2 regions of the Bacillus altitudinis genome follow, and region 2 is predicted to be linked to the other one. Evidence: a T-box and tRNA genes for the amino acid it is inferred to sense, from the RefSeq annotation. Region 2 holds a T-box; the other holds one or more tRNA genes.
What was found. A T-box is a leader RNA that pairs with one kind of tRNA and senses whether it is charged. The one in region 2 lies ahead of thrS (threonine--tRNA ligase), so its partner is inferred to be a tRNA-Thr.
Positions count from the first base shown of each region.

Region 1: it encodes a tRNA-Thr, which carries the amino acid that the T-box ahead of thrS (threonine--tRNA ligase) is inferred to sense. The anticodon was not compared.

Region 1 is NZ_CP009108.1:1,143,061-1,151,326, reverse strand. Features, by position in the region: gene ID12_RS05895 (CdaR family protein) at 1-494, opposite strand, end outside; gene cdaA (diadenylate cyclase CdaA) at 487-1,308, opposite strand; gene rsiW (anti-sigma-W factor RsiW) at 1,513-2,139, opposite strand; gene sigW (RNA polymerase sigma factor SigW) at 2,154-2,717, opposite strand; gene rocF (arginase) at 2,903-3,814, opposite strand; tRNA gene ID12_RS05870 (tRNA-Gln) at 3,952-4,023, opposite strand; tRNA gene ID12_RS05865 (tRNA-Tyr) at 4,028-4,112, opposite strand; tRNA gene ID12_RS05860 (tRNA-Thr) at 4,141-4,213, opposite strand; tRNA gene ID12_RS05855 (tRNA-Val) at 4,217-4,292, opposite strand; tRNA gene ID12_RS05850 (tRNA-Glu) at 4,299-4,373, opposite strand; gene murQ (N-acetylmuramic acid 6-phosphate etherase) at 4,594-5,505, shown strand; gene ID12_RS05840 (MurR/RpiR family transcriptional regulator) at 5,518-6,387, shown strand; gene ID12_RS05835 (PTS transporter subunit EIIC) at 6,384-7,763, shown strand; gene pbp4b (penicillin binding protein PBP4B) at 7,776-8,266, shown strand, end outside.
Region 2 is NZ_CP009108.1:1,747,063-1,755,328, forward strand. Features, by position in the region: gene ID12_RS08730 (DNA alkylation repair protein) at 1-299, shown strand, start outside; gene ID12_RS08735 (DUF1835 domain-containing protein) at 573-1,757, shown strand; T-box leader at 1,832-2,055, shown strand; T-box leader at 2,093-2,317, shown strand; gene thrS (threonine--tRNA ligase) at 2,369-4,288, shown strand; gene ID12_RS08745 (hypothetical protein) at 4,463-5,029, shown strand; gene ID12_RS08750 (hypothetical protein) at 5,047-6,339, shown strand; gene ID12_RS08755 (hypothetical protein) at 6,694-6,975, shown strand; gene ID12_RS08760 (AcpB/EbpR/MafR family transcriptional regulator) at 7,032-8,266, opposite strand, start outside.

The DNA.
Region 1 (8,266 bases), 600 kb from region 2:
ATAGGCTGCTCTGGTGAATAGCCGTCTTTGATTTTATTTTGATTATAAAATTCCGTTTCAACAGGGAATTCAGCTGTCGTTTTTTCTTGTATCGTCACAGTCGTCACAGACGGATTAATCGTTAACGTGATTCCTTTCGATACATCTCTTGCCTTCAATTCGACTTTATGTGTACCTGTCGTCAGGTTTTGCATATCTGCGTAAATTTCAAAATTTTTCGTTTGTCTTGCTGTTTTCACAGCACTAGTTGATCCTTTAATCGTGACATTGACTGTCTGCGGCACACCAGTGACTACATACTTTTCGTCATCATAATACGCTTTAACAGGAATGTCCGTTAAGGTTGCTTCGTCTGTTGTCGATGTTGGGAAAAAGGATTCACCGATTTTTTTCGGCGTGGGCGCTTGCGCTGAATTGACTGCACCATACAGCAATAAAGCGAAGACCAATGCAAGAAACTTAACGGCCCAGCGATTATTCAAAATCTTATCCATTTTTCTTGCCCCTCCAATACCATTTGGTCGAGGAAGCATCTTTGCTGTTCTTACTAAACTCAGCAATCAGCATTTCTTCAAGCGCTTCTTCTGTCAATTCTCGATGGAGATCACCATTTCTTGCGACACTAATGCCGCCTGTCTCCTCGGAGACAATGACGGTTAAACTGTCCGTTACTTCACTAATACCAACTGCCGCGCGGTGACGTGTACCGAGCTCCTTAGAGATAAAAGGACTTTCAGACAGCGGTAAATAACACGCTGCAGCTGCAATCTCATCACGCTTCATAATCACAGCGCCGTCATGAAGCGGTGTATTCGGAATGAAGATATTAATCAGCAGCTCAGAACTGACCTTTGCATTTAAAGGAATTCCGGTCTCTATGTAATCATTCATTCCAGTATCGCGCTCAATCGTTAACAGCGCGCCTATTCTTCGTTTTGCCATATAGTTAATTGCTTTTGTAATTGCCTCGATCGTTTTCTGCTGCTGTTCCTCTACAGGTGTTCCGCTTCTAGAGAAGAAACGGCCGCGCCCAAGCTGCTCAAGCGCTCTCCTTAGCTCTGGCTGAAAAATAATAATGATCGCAAGGAACCCCCACGTAATCGCTTGATCCATCAGCCATTGAAGTGTGTTAAGACCGAGATACGCACTTCCCATCCTGACGAGAACAATGACGACAATTCCCTTTAAAAGCTGAACCGCTTTTGTTCCGCGGATGACCATCATTAATTTATATATCACATACCAAACAACGAGAATATCAACAGCATTACCGAGGTACTGCAAAAAAGGAATATCCCCTAAAGCCATTTCCTCGTCCTCCAGAATTTTCAGTTATTCTTCGTTCGATTTATTTTTTATAAAAAAAGAGCCTATGTGTAAGTACATAGCGTGGCTATTATACCACATTTTGTTTCAGCAAGGAAAATAGTTGCCATATCTGGCTGGCATTCAAGTCTGTCCATCAATAGAAAAAGAGCAGTCCCCTTAGAGACTGCTCTCAAACTGTTTGATTTACTTTTGCTCCTCTGGACCAATGACCCGCATCACATCTTGTGCTGTAGATTTCATTTTGTACCAAACCCAATCAAACACTTCATTAATTTCATTGATTTGACCAGTGACTTGTCCGGCAGAAGCAGTCAGCTGTTCTCCATTGACGACTGTTACGTTCCCATCAACCTTGCCTTCTACAATCAGCTTGCCATTTTTCACAGTGACATCACCTTTGACGGTTTCCCCTTTAGGTACCGTCACTGTATCATTTTCAACCACGAGATTCGGCTGCTTTGACACACTGAAATTATGATCCGTATTCCAGCTTGTAAACAGACTGCCTCCCATCAATATGACAAAGAGGGCAGCGGCGACCATTAGCGGATGAGCTTTGATCCATCTTTGAATCGACACACGCTTTTTCTCCTTTGGAAGACCTGCCATCACCTTTGCAGTGAAATCAGATGGTGCTTCTATATGAGATGTACTCTGCACGAGCGCGATGGATTTCTCAATTTGTTGAAAATGAGTACGGCATTCCTCACACGATTGCAGATGGCTCTTTAATTCTTTTTCATCTTCGGGCTCTATGTCCCCGTCTAAATACTGATGCATAAGCAGGACGATTTTTTCCTGACAGCTCATCAAAATCACCTCACTCAAAGGTCTCTCAACTGTTTCCGGAGAGCCTCTCTACCCCTGTGTATTCTCGTTTTCACCGTACCAACTGGTATATTCAGAATCTCACTAATTTCTTTTAACGAGAGTTCATCAATATACTTTAATACGATGACCGAGCGATATTTATCGGGTAATCTTAAAATTTTTTGCTGAATGGTGCTCGATAATTCAAGCGACACCACCTCGTCCTCTGGCAAAATGCCGTCAGCCGCAATTTGAGAATACATATTCAGTCCTTCTGTCCCTGCCACCTCTGCATCTAAATAATAATCCGGCTTTTTTTTACGAATACGGTCGATGGTCAGGTTGGTTGCAATGCGGTACAGCCACGTGGAAAACTTACGATTCACATCAAAGCTCTCAATATTCACATAGGCACGAATAAACGCCTCCTGCGCAATATCTTCTGCTTCATGTGCATTCCCAAGCATACGATAGCACAGCTGATAAATTTTGTCTTTATACAGGTCTACGATGTCTGCAAATGCGTTCTGGTCGCCTTTTTTCACTTGCTTAATTCTCTTTTTAATCATTGTTTCCATAGTATATTCAACCTCTGCCTTCACCGGTCTTTATGTATACGAACCTCGTTCCAAAAGGTTTCATTCTCCTCTAAAAAATAGTGTAACAAATTTTTGACAGCATGTTACGCTTATCAGCCGGTAAAAACCTTAACATATCCTTAAATTTCCCCAAAATTAAAAAAAGAACGGGAACAAGTCCCGCTCTATAATAGCTTTTCACCCATTAAAGAACCAATTAATGCAACTGCCGCTTCTGCTGTTTTATTTTTCTCATCTAATACCGGATTCACCTCAACAAACTCAGCAGATGTCAAAATCCCTGCTTCCTCTAAAAGCTCCATTGCAAGATGACTCTCTCTATAACTGAGGCCGCCAGCAACCGGCGTTCCCACGCCAGGGCACTCCGCTGGATCAAGGCCGTCTAAATCAAGCGACAAATGAACACCATCTGTTCTTTCTTTTAAATACGCAATGGCTTCCTCCATTACTCTCGTCATCCCTAATCGATCAATTTCATGCATCGTATACACTTTAATGCCTTTTTCTCTAATCAATGCCCGCTCTCCTTCATCTAAAGAACGAGCACCAATCAAGATCACATTCTCAGGCTTTACTTTTGGCGCATAACCGCCAATATTCGTTAGATCAGCATGCCCAAGACCGAGACTGACAGCAAGTGGCATCCCATGAATATTCCCAGAAGGAGAGGTTTCCTCTGTATTTAAATCACCGTGTGCATCATACCAAATGACACCCAAATTTTCATAATGCTTGGCTACACCGGCTAGTGTACCAATTGCAATGCTATGATCCCCGCCTAAAATCAGCGGAAACGAACCGGACTGCACAATACTGCTAACCTTTTCAGCAAGAAGCTGGTTTGCGCCAGCATTCTCCGTTAAGTTTTTCAGTTTTTCACTTGTATAGAGACCTTTCTCATCATCTCTTTGCTCAACGGGAATATCCCCTAAATCCTCGACATTAAATGAAAGCGATTCCAATTTTTCTTTTACACCAGCACAGCGAATGGCACTCGGCCCCATATCGACGCCCCTTCTCATTTGACCGAGATCCATCGGCACCCCAACAATCGTGACCTTCTTTTGATCTCCCATATGTACATCCCCTTTCCGTTCATGCTTATATTTTACTTTCTCGGTGCCTTCTGACTCAACTCAACAATATTTTGAATAGTTATACATTCCAATCGTCAAAATAAAAAAAAGACACCTTTTTAAAAAAGGTGTCTTAACTGGGCTAGCTGGATTCGAACCAACGCATGACGGAGTCAAAGTCCGTTGCCTTACCGCTTGGCTATAGCCCAAAAATGGTGGAGGGGGGCGGATTCGAACCGCCGAACCCGGAGGGAGCGGATTTACAGTCCGCCGCGTTTAGCCACTTCGCTACCCCTCCACATATGGAATTGATAAAAGAAAAACAGTGCCGGCAAGAGGACTTGAACCCCCAACCTACTGATTACAAGTCAGTTGCTCTACCAGTTGAGCTACACCGGCATATGGTGGAGGATGACGGGCTCGAACCGCCGACCCTCTGCTTGTAAGGCAGATGCTCTCCCAGCTGAGCTAATCCTCCACATCATGGTGACCCGTACGGGATTCGAACCCGTGTTACCGCCGTGAAAGGGCGGTGTCTTAACCGCTTGACCAACGGGCCAGTTTGTCAAGTTTACTGTTTCCGTGAAGCTGACAAAAGTTATTATATACAGGTTGTCCCCCTTTTGTAAAGGGGATTTTTATTTTTTTTATTTTCTAACTATTCAACCCTCATCAGCACAACATTTTGACTGAAATATAATTTCAGTATTTAAATATAATATTGAAATTTCATGTCATACTCAATATACTGAAAATGAAGAAATAAGGAGGTATGTCACATGCAGCCATCTCAACTGCGTTCTTTGACAACAGAATCAAGAAACCCTAACACCATGGGAATTTCACAAGCAAGCCCGATAGAAATGCTCCAAATGATAAATGAGGAAGATATGAAGGTCGCTCAAGCCGTCAACCGTGTCCTTCCAGACGTAAAGACAGCAAGTGACTTTGCCTTTGCATCCATCTCGAATGGAGGCAGACTCATTTATCTAGGCGCTGGAACTAGCGGCAGAATTGGGGTAATGGATGCGGTCGAATGTCCACCTACCTATAGCATTTCACCTGATGTCATCGTAGGCATCATGGCCGGTGGCGACTCTGCCTTTTCACATGCAGCAGAAGATGTGGAAGACAGTGAAGAAGCTGGTCAAAAAGATTTAGAACACATCCACCTGACATCAAAAGATACGGTTGTCGGCATCGCGGCGAGCGGTAGAACACCCTATATCATTGGCGCTTTAAACTATGCTAGAACCATTGGAGCAAAAACAGTAGCCCTCAGCTGCAATGAACAAGCAGAGATTAGCGAACTAGCAGACTGCGCCATTGAAGTCGTCGTAGGACCAGAAGCCATCACTGGGTCAACACGAATGAAAGCCGCATCCGCTCATAAAATGATTTTAAATATGCTTTCCACCTCTGTCATGATCAGACAAGGCAAAGTATATGAAAACCTGATGGTAGATGTAAAAGTAAGCAATCATAAACTAAAAGAACGCGCCATCACCATCATTCAGCATATGACCAATGCTCCCTACGAACAAGCCGTAAAAGCCCTTGAAGCAGCCGATTTAGAAGTTAAAACAGCCATCGTCATGCTCCAAACCAAAACAGATAAAAAGACAGCCAAAGACCTGCTCAACAAAGCAGATGGTCACATCGACAAAGCCATCTTACGTCATCAATCTTAAAGGAGGAAACTCATGTCAGCAGGCGGACTCACCTTACTACACACAATGAAATCAAAGCTTCCCCAATCTGAAAAAATCATTGCAGACTATATCCTTGCCCATCCTGACAAACTCATTAAAAGCACAGTGCATGAAATCAGTCAGGCTGCCGGTGCAAGCAGCTCTGCCGTCATCCGTCTCTGTAAGTCTCTCGGTCTGGATGGCTATCACGATTTGAAAATGCGGATCGCTGGAGACTTAATGCACACTGATAAACAAGGCTACCGGGATATCGAACAAGATGAACCACTTCAATCCATTATTCAAAAGACAGCAGGAAACACCATTCAATCGATCAAAGATACAGCCTCTATTTTAAATGTAGAAGCTTTAGAAAAAGCTGTGCAACTGCTGCTGAATGCAAACCAAATCCATTTTATCGGTGTGGGTGCATCTGGCATCGTCGCAGCTGATGCCCAGCAGAAATTTCTCAGAATCAATTATGCAGCCACCGCCTTCACTGACATGCACATCGCATCTACGGTCATCGCAAATGCTGGAAAGAATGACATTGTGTTCGGTATATCCTTCTCAGGAGAAACATTAGACATCATCCAAGCGCTTCAGCTCGCCAAAGAAAATGAAGTAAAAACCATTGCTTTAACGCACCCAGGTCATACAAGCGTTTCTGCATTGTGTGATGTCCATCTATCAACGTCCGGTTCCAATGAAGCACCTTTTCGCAGTGCTGCCACTTCCTCTAGAATGGCACAGCTCTATTTAATCGATGTCTTGTTCCTCAGTTTAGCCTCCCGTCAATATGAACAGACAGCACAATATATTGACAAAACAAGACATGCCATCCGCTCCATGAAACGAAAAACAAAGGGGGATTCAACATGAGTCATCAAAAAAAATATCAGCAGTTGGCGAAAGAAATCCTTTCACTCTGTGGTGGTTCTGAAAACATCTCTTCCCACACACATTGTATGACACGTCTCCGAATTACACCCATTGATCGTGAAAAAGTGCAAACCACCGCGATCAAAGAACTCGATGGCGTCATTGGCGTCGTCGAAGCGGAAACACTGCAAATCATTTTAGGCACAGGTGTTGTCAACCAAGTATCAAGTGCGTTTGAACAGCTGCTCAACGCCTCAGGTTCATATGACTTAAACAACGAAGCACAGAAAAACAAACAAGCCATTTCACAAAAGAACCGCACACCATTCAAGCTGTTCTTACGGCGGATCGCCAGCATTTTCATTCCCATTATTCCAGCACTCGTTGCATCGGGTCTTATAACGGGTATTACAAAAGCGGTCGTGCAAGCAGGCTGGCTCGATGAAAAATCTCAAGCTGCGATTATCCTAACCGTTATAGGCTCAGGCTTGTTTGCTTATCTCGGTATATTAGTAGGAACAAACGCCGCAAAAGAATTTGGTGGCTCTCCTGCATTAGGCGCATTAGCAGGTATTCTCATCATTAACCCAGCTGCCGCTGATATTATGTTATTTGGCACTAATATTCTACCAGGCAGAGGCGGACTCATCGGTGTTCTTCTTGCAGCTATTTTTATGGCACTTGTTGAGACACGGATCAGACGCTTCGTCCCGCAATCACTCGATATCATCGTCACACCAACCATCACACTACTCATTACAGGCATTTTCACGTACGTTATCTTCATGCCAGTCGGCGGATTTATATCTGATGCCATCACCTCTGGACTTACTTATCTATTAAACATTGGCGGTATTTTTGCCGGATTTGTTCTTGGTGCGACCTTCCTTCCTCTTGTTGTCACTGGACTTCACCAAGGCCTAACACCTATTCATATGGAACTGATTAATTCAATTGGAGATGACCCGCTTCTGCCAATCCTCGCTATGGGAGGCGCAGGACAGGTCGGTGCTGCCTTTGCCATTTATATGAAAACAAAAAAGAAAAAGCTGAAAAGAGCCATTGCAGGCGGACTTCCTTCAGGAATGCTTGGAATTGGAGAACCGCTCATTTTCGGTGTCACACTCCCGCTCGGAAGACCCTTCCTCACCGCTTGTCTCGGCGCTGGAATCGGCGGAGCATTTCAAGCCTATTTCCAAATCGCCACTAAAGCAATCGGGGTATCAGGTCTCCCATTAACCTTTATCGTTCACACACATCAAATGCTACTTTACTTAATAGGACTCTTTATTGCATATGTCGCTGGATTTATCTTCACATACTTATTTGGATTTCATGATGATATGGCTGTTGAATTCGAGGAAAATAAGCAATAGGAGGTCTAGCTCTTGAAGAAATATTTTCTCATCATCACAAGTCTGTTCATGCTCCTTGGGTTACCAGTACAAACATTTGCAACTAGCTCCCATCCTGTATCGTCTTTGTCTAAAACAGCACCTGAAGAATATCCCGTCTTAAAAAAAGCAAAACGACCGGAACAAGTAGGTTTTTCTTCTAGGCAGCTTAGGAAGGTTGATCACATGATTCAAAACGATATCAAAGCAGGATTTCCAGGGGCAGCACTCATCATTATCAAGGATGGTCAGATCGTCCATCAAAAAGCTTATGGCTACAGACAAAAATATAAAGGGACAACAGAACTCAAATTCTATAAGAAAATGAAAAAGAACACACTGTTCGATTTGGCATCCAATACAAAAATGTATGCCACCAACTATGCCCTGCAAAAGCTAGTATATGAACAAAAACTAGATGTAAATGAAAAAATACAAACCATCCTGCCTGACTTTCAAGATGAACCAGATGCAAAGGTAACCGG
Region 2 (8,266 bases):
AAGATGAAAATATTCGCCGATTCTCAGTAGAAGCTATTCGCCCAAGAGGTGTTTGGACAAAGCATATTGAGTCATTAAAACAAGAGCCAATGAGGGCACAGCCTATTCTAGACTTGCTCAAATCTGATCCATCAACATATGTTCAAGATTCTGTAGGAAACTGGCTCAATGACGCTAGTAAAACACAACCAAATTGGGTCATAAACCTGTGTGAACAGTGGTTAAAAGATTCTGATACAAAAGCAACCAGCAGAATTGTCAAGAAAGCCAAAAGAACGATTGTGAAGGGGAATTTGTGAAGAAGTACATAAACTGAATTTCCCTTTTTGGAGGGTATTTCTATCAATAGATCATTAGAAGGAAAGTCTCAAAGTTACTCAGTAAACTGACTGCCCCATTTCGTGGGGTTCTTCATTTTTTATAAAAAATCTAGTCTCCTCAATTCTGCATTCTTTATATAGATCTTATCCTCTCATCGTCGTACTTTTGAATGAAATTGACTCAATAGAATTGACGTAAGAATCATGAATAGGCGAAGATGATATAAAATGTAAGATAAAGGGAGATGAATAATGATACATATCGTATTTGGGGCAGCAACTGCTGGTAGTTTAAAGCAAGCATTACGTGAAATGAAGCAAAAACCAGTGGAAGACATCATCACCTTTGATGATATCTACTCCATTGGCCCACTTACACACTTACATGAACGTCAAGGACAAGAGACTCGTATGGAGTGGCTTCGACATGTCATGTCCAATGAGTTTGGTAGATTTGATGATATGGTAATCGATCAGCAAAAAATGATTCAACAAGTGAAGGATGTAAAAGATGGCTCACATATGATGATATGGATAGGCAACAATGCACACGAACAAATAGGTCTACGATTTGCCATCTATTTATTAAAAGGAAAAAACGTGGACGTCTCTGTCATTAATACAGCGATTGCATATGATCACCATTTTAATACAAAGACAATTCGCATGGACCTTCGACATACTGGGGAAATCCCATCTGAAAAATTTAAAATCATTTATGAAAGTAAAAATCACTTTCACACCATTTCCAAGGAAGAAAGAGAACGATTACAAGAAGAGTGGCTTCACATTGCCGAAACAGATCATACACTTAGGATATGGCGAAATGAACAAACGCTCAACGTATCAGAAGATGAATTTGATGCTTATTTAGTAAAAATGGCTAAGCGGCTTCATCCGTCCGAGCCAGAAGAGGAATACATCGTAACTCCACGCTTAATTGGAGAAGTCCTTGGTCATTTAGAACAATATATCGGAGATGATTTTATTGAGTATCGGCTAAAGAAGCTGATTGATCAAGGTGTTTTTGCTATGAAAGGAAAACGAACGTCCATGCGTTATTACTCGATAAAACTGACAACATTTGGTCAGGACTTCAAAAAATGGGTATGCTGTCGTGATTTTGAGCACCAACCTTATGTGAAAATTGAAGGAACCTATGGTGGCGAACCTTTTCAATGCGGACATTGTCAATGTCATTTAGAAAGAGATGATGTACCTATAAGCGATGTACTATTCTCTAAAATATGGAATTGGGCCATACAGTATGGTTGTTGGTTTGATGAAGAAACAGATGACTTGCTGCCAGAAGGGGTAGAAATGGAAAAGAAGTTTAATCAAGCAGGGGAGTGTATAACGGAAGAAGTAAAGAATGCGTTATCTCCTAAGTATCAAGTCGAATATAGCCCCAGTGAAATGACAAGACATTTCATTTAAAGAATAAAATTCAATAGCACTGTACAAAATAAATCTTTACATCATTCCCCATCATCATGTAATATATGGAGAAATCAAAAGCGAAGAAAAGGACATGAGCAGCTTTTATCGGTTCACAGAGAGGGAAGTCACGGTGAAATCTTCCTAACGCAGAAAAGTTGTCTTACCACCTTTGAGCTGTATTGGTGAAATTACAGTATCCAATACCGTCTACGCCACGTTACGGCACCAGAGCCATAAAGCGAATACGCATTATGGGAATTTGGGTGGAACCACGGATTACACATTCGTCCCTTTATGAGGGATGGGTGTGTTTTTTTGTTTACTTTTATAGCATGATTGCTTTGAAAAGGACATGAGCAGCTTTAATCGGTTCACAGAGAGGGAAGTCACGGTGAAATCTTCCTAACGCAGAAAAGCTATCTTACCACCTTTGAGCTGTATTGGGGAACATTGCAGTATCCAATACCGTCTACGCCACGTTACGGCGCCAGAGCCATAAAGCGAATACGCGTTATGGGAATTTGGGTGGAACCACGGATTACACATTCGTCCCTCTATGAGGGATGGGTGTGTTTTTTTATTTCAAAAAAGAGAAAGGTGTGTCAGTGATGAGAGAAAAAATGGTAAAAATTCAATTTCCAGATGGAAAGATCAAGGAGTTCTCCGCAGGTACGACAGTCGCAGAGGTTGCCTCCCATATTAGCCCAAGTTTAAGAAAAAAAGCAGTAGCGGGAAAGATCAATGATCAGACAGTGGACTTAAGTTATCCGTTAAACAACGATGCGGGGGTTTCGATTCTAACACTTGATTCAAAAGAAGGGCTGGAAGTGTTACGACATACAGCTGCACATGTATTAGCCCAAGCTGTGAAAAGGTTATATGACAATGTGACACTGGGAATCGGACCTGTCATTGAGAATGGATTTTACTATGATATGAAGCTGAATCAAACGTTAAGCGTAGAGGATTTGGCAATGATTGAAAAAGAGATGAAAAACATCATAAACGAGAATCACCTTATTCAAAGAATGGAGGTCTCTTACAAAGAAGCTGAAGTGATGTTTGCACATGATCCATATAAACTGGATATTTTAAAAAGTCTCCCTCGACAAGAAGCCATCACGATTTATCAGCAAGGAGAATTTATAGATTTGTGCCGTGGACCTCATTTGCCTTCTACAGGGTATTTAAAGGCATTTAAACTAACGCGTGTGGCAGGGGCATATTGGCGGGGAGATAGCAATCAGGATGTCTTGCAGCGAGTGTATGGTGTAGCATTTCAGCATCCAAATCATCTAGCTGATTATCTTCATTTCATGGAAGAAGCAAATAAACGTGATCACCGGAAATTAGGGAAACAGTTATCCCTCTTTATGTTTTCAGAAGAAGCGCCAGGCATGCCTTTTTATTTACCAAAAGGTCAGATTGTCAGAAATGAATTAATGGCCTTTTCTAGAGAAGTGAGAGGTCAAGCGCAATATGAAGAAGTAAGTACTCCATTTATGATGAACCAAGAACTTTGGGAAAAGTCAGGGCACTGGAATCATTATCATGAAAATATGTATTTCTCAGAAGTAGACAATACAAGTTTTGCTTTAAAACCGATGAACTGTCCAGGGCATATGCTCATGTTCAAAAATAACTTATATTCCTATAGAGACCTTCCAATTAGAATGTCTGAATTTGGTCAGGTGCATCGTCATGAATTTAGCGGAGCATTAAATGGATTGTTCAGGGTCAGAACATTTTGCCAAGATGATGCCCATATTTTTTTAAGAGAAGATCAAATCGAAGCTGAAATCAAACGGATTTTTCAATTAGTTGATCATGTGTATCGGACATTTGGTTTTGAATATTCAGTCGAGCTATCCACTCGTCCAGAAAAAGCATTAGGGGATGACGCTATTTGGGATATATCCGAAAAAGCGCTAAAAAATGTGCTTGATCAGTTAAAGATTGACTACTACTTAAATGAAGGAGATGGGGCATTTTATGGTCCGAAGATCGACTTTCATATTCAAGATGCACTAAAGCGGAGCCACCAGTGCGCCACAATTCAGCTGGATTTTCAAATGCCAGAGAAATTTGATTTAACATATATCAACGAGAAAAATGAAAAGGTGCGGCCAGTTGTCATTCATAGTGCTATTTTTGGTTCACTTGACCGGTTCCTTGGTATTCTCATTGAACATTTTGCCGGCGTCTTCCCGTTATGGCTCGCACCAATCCAAGTACAAATCATACCTGTCTCAAGCGTTCACCTTGATTACTGCATAGAGGTGCAGCAGCAATTAAGAAATATCGGAATTAGAGTCACAATCGATGAACGGGATGAAAAACTCGGCTATAAAATGAGAGAAGCACAAATGCAAAAAATTCCTTATATCGCTGTCATTGGAGATACAGAAATGCAAGAAAAAACACTGAACATCAGACAACATGGAGAAAAAATGTCAAAGCTGCTGTCTATTGATGACTTTAAACACCTGGCAGCCCAGCAAATAAAAGACAGAACAGCTCAAATATGATGTGCTGATTTCATGAAGAAGGATAAGACGTTCATTGAATGGTGGGCGTCTTTTCATTTGTGAAAAAGCCGAATTGACAATTGAAAAGGAAAATATTGAAACATTTTTTCGTTAAAATCGTAATAAGGATAGAGCGTTTATCAGAAAAATTTGAAACGAGGAGGAGTTTATCACATGGAACAAGCTGCACTAAAAAAGATGAGGACAAAACAAATCGCTATCTCTAATTTATTTGTCGGACTTATGATCATCATTTTTTTTATGTTGATTCAAATTGTTAAAATCAAACTGACACATTTCCTTTTTTGTTTAGGAATTCTAATGCTTATTCAAGGCATTTTAGGCTTTATTAGGAAAGGAACAACAAAGTCTTTCATACCTATTTTAGAGCAGGTAGCTATTTATGAAAAAGAGAAATTAGGGAAAGAGTGGGAAAAGGAAAAACGGTTAGATCATGTGTGGAAAATCATATTGAGTGTCATTATGTTTATTCAATCATTCACTTTACAAAATGTGGATAATGCATTCAGTGACGTCGATCCTGCATTGATCATTTTCTTGTTTTTGATGGTTCTAGCCATTTTAAATATAAGCATGCTTTTTCGTTTTAGAAAAATTGACCGATCGACTGTAGGTGAATTAACAGGCTACACAAAAGAGTCAAATATAATGGCAATCGCTTTAGGATTTTTTATGGCAATCATCATCTTCATCTTTATCGTTATTTTTGTTCTTCCATAAAACATCATCATTTTGAGGTGAATTCATTGAATGCAAACATTCAACAACTAATCGATCAGACAAAAGTGACATTTGGCTTAGATCTTTACTATCTAAAAAGACACAGTTTTCATCGCTACGTCAATATGTTCAATGAAACGGTGTATACATTGAATATGGAATGGTTTCCCTCTCATGAAACGGAACCCGAGGACGATGATCTAAACCCAGACGGCACAGCTGTCATTGAAGTGAACTTGAATACAGGACAGACCGAGTCGGTTATTTTTGTTATGGACAAAACCTATGCGCAGCATGGTGTCACGTTTAAGAGACCTTATCCAGCTCATGTCATTCAATGGATCGAACAAGAAACAGGATTGATCTATGGAGAGCATTTTCATATGCATCAGAAGGAGAAAGGGGAACTTTCTTTCGAAGAAGCAATAGATGGTGTGAAAGTAGCACCTTCAGGCAGAATCGAAGTGAAATGGAATGAACATGGACAGCTCATGTACTTTACACACCACGGTCCATTTTTAGCCAAAACATTACTGAAAGATGAGAAATATGTGCTTTCCCTTGATCAGGTGAAGAACTTAGCCAAGCAGCAAGTACAGATGTTTCAATGGCCTTCCTTCGAGCACAATCAAATCCGTTCTATTTATGCTCTAGAAGAAATCTATGTGAAGAACGATGGAACAGAAACTCTTCCGTTTGAGGTTGGGCGTGAAGAAACGCATTGTATACACATGAATGAAGTCATTGAGTGGAATGAACCGATAAACAATGCCTTTGAAAAAAAGGAAATGGACATTCATGAGAACATTTCAGCTGAACAAGCTTTCTCATTGGAACCGTCACCAGATTCCTTCCCGATATCAAAAGAAGACCAGGATGAGTGTATCAAAGCGGTTCGAACCTTTTTGGCGCAAAAATATTCAAACGATACAGGGAAGTGGGTTCTAAAAACACTCCAACGTGATCATGGATACATCCATGCGATATTAAAAACGAATGAGCAAGAAGGCAGTGGATTTATGGATAAAATCAAGGTCTTCATTGATGCCAACACTTTTGAAGCCATTCATTACATAGATAAAAAAGAGATGTTTCAAGTATGTGGGATACTCAATCCATCTCAAACAGCTAGTGAAATCACCATAACTCAGAAACAAGCCTTTGAAACATTGAGAGAACGCCTCGAACTTACACCCATCTATGTCTATGACGATGTGCAAAAACAATATGTTTTATGCGGCAAGCTCGATTGTCATGATGGCGTTGATGCAGTGAGCGGCGAAGTGTTCTCTTTGACAGACTTTTCATAACTTCCAAAAGAACAGTCAGTGCTGTTCTTTTTTTGTCCCATCTCCCTCTTTTTTGCAGAAAAATGGAATTTTGTAGCAGGAAGTTGTCGTTTCATCACGAAAGAAAACAGGTAAGAATATGATCATAGGTCCATTGTTTGAATTCGTGGTGGAGTCAATGAGATGACATAGGAAACGTTATACATATTGAACATTCGTGACAGTACAGTTGATCTACAGTTCATGTCTAAAAAGTGAGTGATCATGTCTCAAGCCGTATGCGAAAATACGTGTACCGAGATCATATGATGAGTTGGTTCCGTTTGTTTTTAGGTGAGTTTGAAGCCAAGTTAGAAGAAAGTGAGGATATCTACCTTGAGTACATTGGAAGTGTTTCGTCAGTTTTTGGTTGACCATTATCCTGCGTTACAAGATGAGCTTTGGCTGAAAGATGTTGATACCCTTCGAATCTCTCCTATTCTTCATCCTTTTCTGAAAAGCAAGCTGCCAGATGGGATTGAAAAATTCACTTGTGTCCTATTCACGCAGCAAACAGATCAAACCACTGCCCCGCTCAAAGTATACCTTCTATTAGATGAATATGGGCAATCGCTTTACGCCATTGATTTGATGAATGAACAAATCGTGCTTCATTAATACAGAACCAAAAAGCTGCTTGAGCATGTCTCAGCAGCTTTTTTTTATGATGAACATTAGTTTGTCATATCAACCAATCTGCGGTGCAAGTTGTCCAATTCTTTTTTTGTTGGAAAAGAGCTGATCAGCAGCGTGGATCGCCCGAACTGAAGAGGAAGCTCAGTATCGGTCACAATCATATCAATCCCAAGTTGATCCATCGTGACATCATTTAACGTATTTTCTGGACTTGTGAAAATGTGAATGAGAGGAGGCACACTTAATTTAATTAAATCAGCAATAAACAAACTATGATAATAACCTAATGTTGAAGTAACAAAAATGTTCAGCGCGTTTCTCCGTTCCATCTCCAAATGAACAAGTCCTCTCCATGAAGATGTAATCATACGAATCAATTCCCGTTCATTTTTCACAAAAGAAGCGAGGATATCGTCTGTTTTTAACTCTTGGATGATATGACTAATCCTCGAATAGAAGTAAGGAAACTGTTTTTTCACCTCTGATAAATAGCTCGATTTCTTTTTGAAAAGGAATCCATCTCTCACGGTAATTTCATTGGAATACACATAATATTGGAGAAGAACGAGTGTCATCACCTTACGATTCGCTATTTCTTGATGAAAAATCGACTCCAACTGGGTGATAAATGAATGAATGGCATCATAGAGGCGTGGTGTATGTGACTGAAAGAACGTCAATTTTTCTTCGACAGTTTCAATTGATTTAAAGTGCCCAATAGCTGGTTCGATCAATAGCAAAAAGACAAATTCATGATGATCCAGCGTCACATCAAATACGTCTTTGGTCATTCGACAGATGTGCTCTTCCCATCTTTTGATTTGATCATAGATCCCTTTAGCTGTAGAGGTTTGTTTTTCTTCAGTCATTGAGTATGTATATTTACGGCTGATTGTAAAACCTTTTCGCATTCGGTGAATGGAAACGCCGAACCACAGGCAGTATTTATCTATCGCGACATCTGGTACATTGACTTCGAGCACCTGAAATAGTTCTTGTAATAAATTCACTGCGTCTTGTTTTTGAATATCATCAAATGGCCAAAGGCGGCTTCCATACACTTCAAATAAAAATTCAACAAAGAATTGACGAATCTCCTTCTCATTTCCATGAAACTGCATACTATCTGGGCGTAACTCGATGTCATAGGATGTAAGGATCGAGTTGATTTTATGAATTGTGTTATACAATGTGGATCTACTGATATTAAGCGTTTCCATCCATTCATAGAAAGATCTGTTTTCTTCAAAAAAAATGCCGTCAATCAATCGAA